DNA from 2 places in the Ezakiella sp. genome. Region 2 is predicted to be linked to the other one. Evidence: riboswitches for the same ligand, from Rfam matches in the RefSeq annotation. Region 2 holds a riboswitch; the other holds the start of a gene.
What was found. A riboswitch is a leader RNA that binds a small molecule or an ion and turns the genes downstream of it on or off. The one in region 2 is predicted to bind thiamine pyrophosphate.
Positions count from the first base shown of each region.

Region 1 (4,425 bases), on a different contig from region 2:
CCGCATTCGAAACCATTCCGATTTTTACGCTGTCCGGAAATATATCCGTAAAAATCGAGTCGAGTTCTTCTTCCAAAAATTTCGGCGTGACTTCGAAAATCGATTGAACGCCCGTTGTGTTTTGAGCGGTCAAAGCCGTGATGGCACTCATTCCGTAAACGCCAAGTGCGGTCATCGTCTTTAAATCCGCTTGTATTCCTGCGCCGCCCGACGAGTCGGAGCCCGCAATTGTAAGTGATTTATGCATGGTGTTTCCTCGTCATTTCCAAAAATTTTTCCTTCAAAAGTCGCGCGCTCTCTTCCACGTCACCGCTTCCAAAAATCGCTTCGCTCACGGCAATGCCATCAATCCTTGCTCCGCTTAAATTCTCCATATTTTCGAGATTTATTCCGCCTATTGCAACAATCGGAACGCCCGCCGCTTCGTCTATTTCATTAATTCTTTTCACATCAATCGGCACGGCATCAGTTTTTGTCGACGACGGATTCACAGCGCCCACTCCGAAATAGCTTGCACCCGCCGCTTTCGAAAGAATTGCCTGCAAAATCGTTTTAACCGTTGCGCCGATAATTTTCTTTGGATATTTTTTCCGCACTTCTTTAATCGAAGCATCGCTTCTTCCCAAGTGAACACCTGCGGCGTCAACCGCTTCCATGATTTCTACATTGTCGTTTATTATGAGCGGCACTTTGTATTCGTCGCATATTTTTTTGACTTCCTTTGCTCTAAATAGAAATTCTTCGTACGGCGTGTCCTTTTCCCTGAGCTGCAAGATTGAGACTCCGCCGTCCAGTGCTTTTCGAATTGAGTTGAAAAACTCGTCGTCGTTTTTTGTCCACCGCGGGTCGGTGATTCCATACAATTTTAAATCCAAATTTATTCCTCCCTATTTTTATGGACCGAATCTATATATTCGTTTAAAAATTCCATCGGTCCGCATTTCTTATTTTTCTCCGCCAAAAGTGACGCATCACGTGAAATATCGAGCGCCGCTTTCACATTTTTAAGACTCAGCCCCTTCGAGACACTTGCAGCTACAATTCCGCCGAGCATACAACCCGAGCCGACAATGTTTTTTAACATTTCGCTTCCACCCGAAACTTTTATAAACTCGTCGCCGTCCGCCGCAATGTTCGCCTCGCCTGTCATTACAAATATTATACCATATTTCTTTGAGAGTTTTTGAAGCACTTCTATTTTTTCGTCTTCACTCATCTCGTGCTCGTTGTCCACGCCGTGACTTTTTTCGCCGTTATATATGGAAAGAATTTCGCTCAAGTTCGCTTTAATAGCTCCCGACTTTATCTCATTTAAAATTTCAAAGAAGAACTCGCGCCTATATTCGCTTGCGCCGATTCCGACGGGGTCCACGACAATCGGAATGCCCTTTTCATTCGCCGCCCGAATCGAATTTTTTATCGCTATTTTTTTATTCTCGTTTAACATGCCGAGATTTATATAGAGAGCGTCGGCATTTTTTGTAATCGATGCGCTTTCGTTATAATCGTCCGCCATAATCGGATATGCGCCCGTCGCTTTTATGATTGCCGCAACATTATAAATCGAAACATAGTTTGTAATTGCATGTATGAAATATTTTTTCATTTTCTCACCCCATATGTATAAAGCCCCGTGGCGGGGCTCTATTTAAATTTGTTTGTAATTTTTGTCATCAATATTATTAAAATTTACGGCTCCGGTGTTTTTAAGCGCAAACAATGTGATGCCTGCGATGATTGAGCCGCCGATTGTAGATACCAAAAACGGAACTACAAATGTGAAAACGCCGATTTGTGCGGCGGTTTTTCCCATAAACCAAATTGCAATCGGATAAGAAAGCATTCCACCCAAAACTCCGGTTCCAAAAACTTCGCCCACGAGAGTCGGTAACAACTTTTTAGAATATTTAAACACGAGCGCCGAAAGTAAAGCGCCGACCATTGAACCCGGAAATGCGAGAGGGCTGCCGAGACCTGCGAGATTTCTTATTAAAGATGCAATAAATGCAACTATAACATTTAAAACCGGTCCCAAAAATACAGCGCCGACAACGTTTACAAAGTGTTGAACCGGTGCGCATTTGCTTCCTGCGATTGGAAATGAGAATGTACTTCCCGCAACTGCCACTGCGATTAAAACGCCTGCAAGCGCCAATTTTTTTGTGCTGATTTTTTTATCTGCCAATTTTATCACCTGTCAAATTTTTTGTGATAAACATTCTTAAAACAAATATAACAACAACTGCGATTGCAAGTTCGATTCCAAGATATGTGGCGTTGTATTTTATTGAATATGTCCATGGATTCATATTAATTTCTTTTGCATTTTCCGCAAAGAAAATAACTCCGGAAAGAACTGCTGCGACAAATCTTCCCAAAACTCCGACAAATGTTCCGCAAAATACCGGAACGATTGATTTCTGTTTCTTAAATTGTTTTGAGAAAAGTCCCGAGAGTCCGATTGCGCCGAATGCAACCGGATAGTCCAGGATAACTTGCGGAATGCTTACAAAATATCCGCCGTTTGCGAGTTTTAAAAGTCCCAAAACAACACCTGCAAGAACACCTGTGCCAACGCCGTGTCTTAGAGAATAAAAAATAATAGGAATCATAAGTCCCAAAGTGACGGATCCGCCTTGCGGTAATTTGAAAAGTTTAATTTCTCCCAAAACAAATGCAAGTGCGACCATAATGCCGCCTTCAACCAAAATTTGAGTATTCATCTTTTTACTCATTAAAAAAACCTCCTTATTCCAATCACTGAAGATTCCCGGGGAACCTGCACAGAAAAAAAGAGGTCAAACCTTGTCCACTTCCCTCCGCCGGCATTACCCGGTTCAGGTTCATAGGGTATCTCTCAGCCCGAAGGCACCCCCAGTGATAAGTAAATTTTCGATGCTTTTGTCCTTTGGACACGGCGTGCATCATGCCGATAATGAAAAATAATTCCCGTGGATTAACCACATAAATCCATTATACATTAAATAAAATGAAATGTAAAGGAATGGAAAAAGCGTTATTATCGAACGGGTTTCAAATTTTTTTAAATATAAAAAGCCCACTTATGTGAGCTTTTTAGTCAATGTATTCTATTTAAAAGAATTGCCCGAATGCTTAAAAATTGCTATGCAGTAGCCTCTTCCGCTTTCATTTTGTCGAGCTTTTTCATCGCATACAAATAGTTAACATAGTTTCCGATTGCAGCAACTGTCCAACTGAGCGGGTAGCTTAGATAGAGTACGACCGGAGTGTGAATCGATTGAAAAATCGTTGCAATCCAAATCATTCTTAAAATACAAACCGCCGTCAAGCCTATAATCATCGGAGTGATTGAATAGCCCATTCCGCGAAGTCCGCCGACCATCGTGTCCATAATGCCACAAAGAAAATATGTCGCACTTACAACTCCAAGTCTTTCGACACCATATTTTATTACTTCCGGTTCGTCGGTGTAGAGCCTCAAAAGTTTGTCCCCAAAAATCCATGCGCCGACTCCGAGAACAAGTCCGACAACTATTACAACTCTTACGCATGTCCAAAATATTTTTTTCACACGGTCGTATTGTTTTGCGCCCATATTTTGCGATGTGAACGAAAGCGAGGTTTGATAAACCGCGTTCATTCCCATATAAACAAAGCCTTCGAGGTTTCCCGCTGCGGTGTTTCCCGCCATAACAACCGAGCCGAAAGAGTTTATGCCCGATTGAATTAAAATGTTTGAAATTGAGAAAAGCGCACCTTGAAATCCTGCCGGAAGACCGATCTTCATCATGCCGAGCGCCTTGTCTTTGCTGATTCGGATTTTGTCGAATGAGAGTTTCATATATCCGTCGGCTTTTAGAAGGCTTGCAACTGTAAGAGCCGCTGCGATATATTGCGAAATTGAGGTTGCAATCGCAACACCTGCAACGCCCATTTTAAAAACTATAACAAAAATGAGATTACAAATAACATTAAAAATTCCGGAGATTGTCAAAAAGTACATCGGTCTTCTCGAGTCACCGATTGCCCTCAAAAGTGCGGAGCCGAAGTTATAAACCATAAATCCCGGCATACCGATATAATATATTTTTAAGTATTCTCCCGCAAGTTCAATTACTTCCGGCGGCGTTTGCATAAGTCTTAGAAGCGGCATCGCAGTAAAAATTCCCGCAAATAAAACAAGTATACCCCCGAGAATTGAAATTCCGATTGCGGTGTGGAGAGTGTCCTGTGCGTTTTTAAAATCTCTCGCTCCGACATTTTTCCCCATTATAACCGAGGCGCCGAGTGAGATGCCCATAAACATAGTTACCAATAGATTTATAACAGGACCTGTTGCGCCAACCGCAGCGAGTGCGTGGTGACCTGTGAACTTTCCAACTACTATTATATCGACCGCATTGAATGCGAGTTGCAAAACCGATGTGATAAAAAGCGGCATTG
Region 1 covers NZ_JAXFOB010000025.1:936-5,360, forward strand. Annotated here, with positions in the region: gene thiD (bifunctional hydroxymethylpyrimidine kinase/phosphomethylpyrimidine kinase) at 1-247, opposite strand, end outside; gene thiE (thiamine phosphate synthase) at 240-875, opposite strand; gene SPI61_RS05450 (hydroxyethylthiazole kinase) at 878-1,606, opposite strand; gene thiW (energy coupling factor transporter S component ThiW) at 1,649-2,185, opposite strand; gene thiT (energy-coupled thiamine transporter ThiT) at 2,175-2,735, opposite strand; TPP riboswitch at 2,798-2,886, opposite strand; gene SPI61_RS05465 (MATE family efflux transporter) at 3,125-4,425, opposite strand, start outside.
Region 1: another riboswitch for thiamine pyrophosphate. It lies ahead of thiT (energy-coupled thiamine transporter ThiT); the one in region 2 lies ahead of thiC (phosphomethylpyrimidine synthase ThiC).

Region 2 (4,425 bases):
CGGTATCTCGGCGCTTGACGTTGCCAAATCGACGGGAGAAGATCCGTCAAGAATTTATAAAACATTGGTCACGGTTTCGAGAGAAAAAGAACATTTCGTTTTTGTCGTGCCCGCCGAAAAGGAGCTCGATTTAAAAAAAGCGGCAATCGCTGCAGGAACAAAAAATATCGAAATGATTCCTCAAAAAGAACTCCTTCCTTTGACCGGATATGTTCATGGCGGTTGTTCACCCGTCGGGATGAAAAAAGAGTTTAAGACTTTTCTCGACTCAAGCGCAAAGGGCAAGGATTATATTTTTATAAGCGGCGGAAAAATCGGCATTCAAATAAAAATAAATCCGGACGACCTGGTGGGGGCAATTGACGGAAAATATTTTGAAATTTCAAAATACAAGGATTGATATCTGTCGGGGCAAAACGCCTCGGCAGTTTTTTATGTAAAAATAATTATATAAATCCGGTTTAAATGTTGCCGAAATCACAATAAAATGTTAGAATAGTATTTAGGAGGATTGTTTTAATGAAGATTGAAACTTATAATACTTATATTGAAATTCTTAAAAGTGAATTGAAGCCCGCAATGGGTTGCACGGAGCCTATTGCCATTGCACTCGCTTCAGCGAAGTGCAGAGAAATTCTGGGAAAAACTCCGCAAAAAATTACCGCAACATGTAGCGGAAACATAATAAAAAATGTAAAAGCTGTGCTCGTGCCGAATTCAAACGGGCAAAAAGGCGTTGAAGCCGCAGCTGTTTTGGGCGCAGTCGCCGGCGACAGCTCGCTCGGACTTGAAGTTATATCAAAAGCCACAAAGGACGATGCCGAACTTGCAAGAAAACTTGTAAACGAAGGTATATGCAGCGTTAAACTTAAAGAAGGCGTCGACAATCTGTATATTGAAATCGAACAAATCGCAGGCGATGACAAAGCGATTGTTGAAGTTATTACTAAACACGATAATATTACTTATATAGAAAAAAACGGAGAAGTGATTTTAAAGGGAGAAAATGTTCTAAAAAAAGAAAATTCAAAGAAAGAACTTTTAAATCTCGATGAAATTTACGAGTTTGCAAACACCGTTAAAATAGATGATATAAGAGAAGTCATTCAAAGACAAATCGACTACAACACCGCCATCTCCGAAGAAGGAATCACGAATGATTGGGGCGAATGCGTAGGAAAAACAACTCTGGAAATCGGGGACAACAGCGTGCGTACAAAAGCAATTGCAATGGCAGCCGCAGGTTCTGATGCGCGTATGAACGGTTGCGCTCTTCCGGTCGTTATAAATTCCGGCAGCGGCAATCAAGGAATGACTTGCACTCTTCCGGTGGTAGTATATGCAAAAGACCTCGGCGTGAGCGAAGAAAAACTTATGAGAGCTCTGGTTTTTACAAATTTTATAGCAATTCACCAAAAGAGATATATCGGGGACCTTTCCGCATATTGCGGTGCGGTTTCCGCAGGTGCGGCAGCAGGCTGCGGCATCGCATATCTCCACGATGAACCGTTTGAAATTATAAAATACACACTCACAAACACTCTTGCAACAACCAGCGGCATTGTGTGCGACGGTGCAAAATCCTCGTGCGCTTCGAAAATTGCTGCTTCCGTAAATGCTTCGATTCTAGCATATGAAATGGCAAAAAGAGGCAGGCATTTCCGCCCGGGCGAAGGAATAGTTGCAAATGATGCTGAAGAGACCGTTCAAAACGTCGGACATGTCGCAAAAGAAGGCATGCGCGAGACAGACGTTGAAATTTTACACCTTATGAACAATAATATTCCAAAAGCATAATATAATAAATATAAAAAAGATGCAGCCAATTCGGTTGCATCTTCTATTTTAATTTTGAAATTGTCTCAGCCACTTCGAAATAGCCCACAAAATAAATCAGCAAATTTAAAATTGCTATCGAGATTGCAAGCAAAACAAGCGACTGTTTTTTTCCATATTTATGGCTCAGATTTTCATAAAAATTTACTATAAGAGCGGAGTTTATCACAAGCACAAAAACTTTTAAAACGCTTTGAAATGAAATCAAAACCATGCCGCAATATAAAAAACAAGCGTTGCCGTCAATATTTCAAAAAAATAGTTCATATATTTTTTCATAGAGCGCCTCCCAATAGTTATTATATCACAAGATCGGACAGACACAAATTCCGGGTTTTACATATTTTCTATTTTATATTATAATATTAATACGAATATTTGTGGGAGCTTTTTGCTGAGAGTAACTTTTTAGTTTGACCATTTGAACCTGTAGGATAATGCCTGCGTAGGGATTGCAAGAGGAACCCCTGTATTATTAGGAGGTTTTTTTATTTATGAAATATAAGACACAGATGGAAGCCGCAAAACACGGTTTTGTTACCGACGAAATGAAAATTGTAGCTGAGAAAGAAGGCGTTTCAACGGATTATCTTTTGGAAAAAATCGCAATCGGCGAAATAATTATTCCAAGAAATAAAAATCATAATTCGATTTCACCCGAAGGAATCGGCACGGGATTAAAGACAAAAATCAATGTCAATCTCGGAATATCAAAAGATATAAACGATATGGAGCTCGAGATGAAAAAAGTCGACATGGCTCTCAGTCTCGGCGCCGAAGCGATAATGGACCTTTCGAATTATGGAAAGACCCAAGAGTTTAGAAAAAAACTTATTGAAAAGTCCACCGCGATGATTGGAACTGTTCCGATGTACGACGCGGTCGGTTTTCTAGACAAGGGATTAAGTTTTATTAAGCCTGAAGAATTTCTCGACGTTGTAAGAAATCATGCGGAAAACGGAGTCGACTTCGTGACCATTCACGCCGGTATAAACAGACAAAATGCGGAAATTTATTTGAGAAACAGACGTGTGAACGAAATCGTTTCAAGGGGCGGCTCACTTCTTTTCGGTTGGATGAAGATGAACGACAGAGAAAATCCGTTTTATGAATACTACGATGAGCTTTTGGAAATCTGCAGAGAGTATGATGTCACACTCTCGCTCGGCGACTCACTTCGTCCGGGCGGAATAACCGATGCGACCGACCCGGGGCAAATTTCAGAACTAATCACTCTAGGCGAACTGACAAAGAGAGCGTGGGAAAAGGATGTGCAAGTTATGATTGAAGGACCGGGGCATGTGCCGATTGGAGACATCGAGATGAATGTTAAACTCGAGAAAAAGCTCTGCCACAATGCGCCGTTTTATGTATTGGGACCGCTTGTAACTGACGTTGCGCCCGGATACGACCACATCACATCAGCCATCGGCGGTGCAATCGCTGCAGCGCACGGTGCGGACTTCCTTTGCTATGTAACGCCTGCGGAACATTTGAGACTTCCTGATGTCGACGACGTCAAAGAAGGAATCATCGCCGCAAAAATCGCCGCTCATGCCGGAGATATTAACAAAATCAAAAGCGCACGAGAATGGGACCTCAAAATGAGCAAGCGCCGCCAAAAACTCGATTGGGAAGGCATGTTCGAGCTTGCACTGGACCCTGAAAAAGCAAGGCGCTACAGAGCCGAGTCAAAGCCGACGGACGAAAACACCTGCACAATGTGTGGAGCAATGTGCTCTATGAAAAATATGAACTTGATTCTCGAGGGCAAGGATATAAAAATCGACTAAAGAAAAAAGCTTGTATTCCCGATTGGGAGCAAGCTTTTTTTGCACATATTTTTTTATTTTTTCGAATCGCCCGGTTTAAATATTTTCCAAATGTCGCTCGACGTGCTTTTTAAAAAATCATAAACATTTGTATTTTTCAAATATTCCTCGGACTCTTTCAGGAAATTTTGCATTGCAACCTTTCCCATCTCGTAACCGTTCCCGATTTTTTCACAGCTCTTCTTTGAAAAATCTGTCGTAGCTTCAACGCTCTTCGAGAACATTTCCTCAAACTTTTCCTTTCCCATAAATTCGCTCAGCTTTTTCATGTTTTCGCTTTGGAAAAATTTGTTGACCGAGTCCATATTCTTTTTGTATGCGTCGTTTATATTTTCCCAACTTTTTTCGGCACCTTTCTTTACATTTTTCGCCTGTTCATTCGAAAAATCGAAAATCGCCTTTGTCGCCTTTTTTCCGTAGTCATTTATCGAACCGTAAACATTGTTTATAGTCTCTTTCATCGCCTCGAGCTCTGCACTTTCCGAAATCTCCCTTTCGACATTGTCTACGAGTGCATTGAAATCTATTTTATTATAATTCTCCGTAACATAGTGCACCAATTTTTCCGGATTCATCTTCTCGAACATTTCTAAAATTTCTTTTCTGCCGCTATCCAAAATTTCATTCTCTTGAAAAGGTTTTGTGAGGAACTTAAACGGCTCTTTGAAATCAAAATCGTCAATTTCATTTTTTAAATACGCGATATAAAGCCTCGCTTCGAGAGGCGTCTTAAAATCGAGCACCGAGTTGTCCTTAA
Region 2 covers NZ_JAXFOB010000007.1:59,214-63,638, reverse strand. Annotated here, with positions in the region: gene ybaK (Cys-tRNA(Pro) deacylase) at 1-400, shown strand, start outside; gene SPI61_RS00855 (serine dehydratase subunit alpha family protein) at 520-1,797, shown strand; gene SPI61_RS00850 (hypothetical protein) at 1,841-2,050, opposite strand; TPP riboswitch at 2,207-2,305, shown strand; gene thiC (phosphomethylpyrimidine synthase ThiC) at 2,331-3,629, shown strand; gene SPI61_RS00840 (zinc ribbon domain-containing protein) at 3,683-4,425, opposite strand, start outside.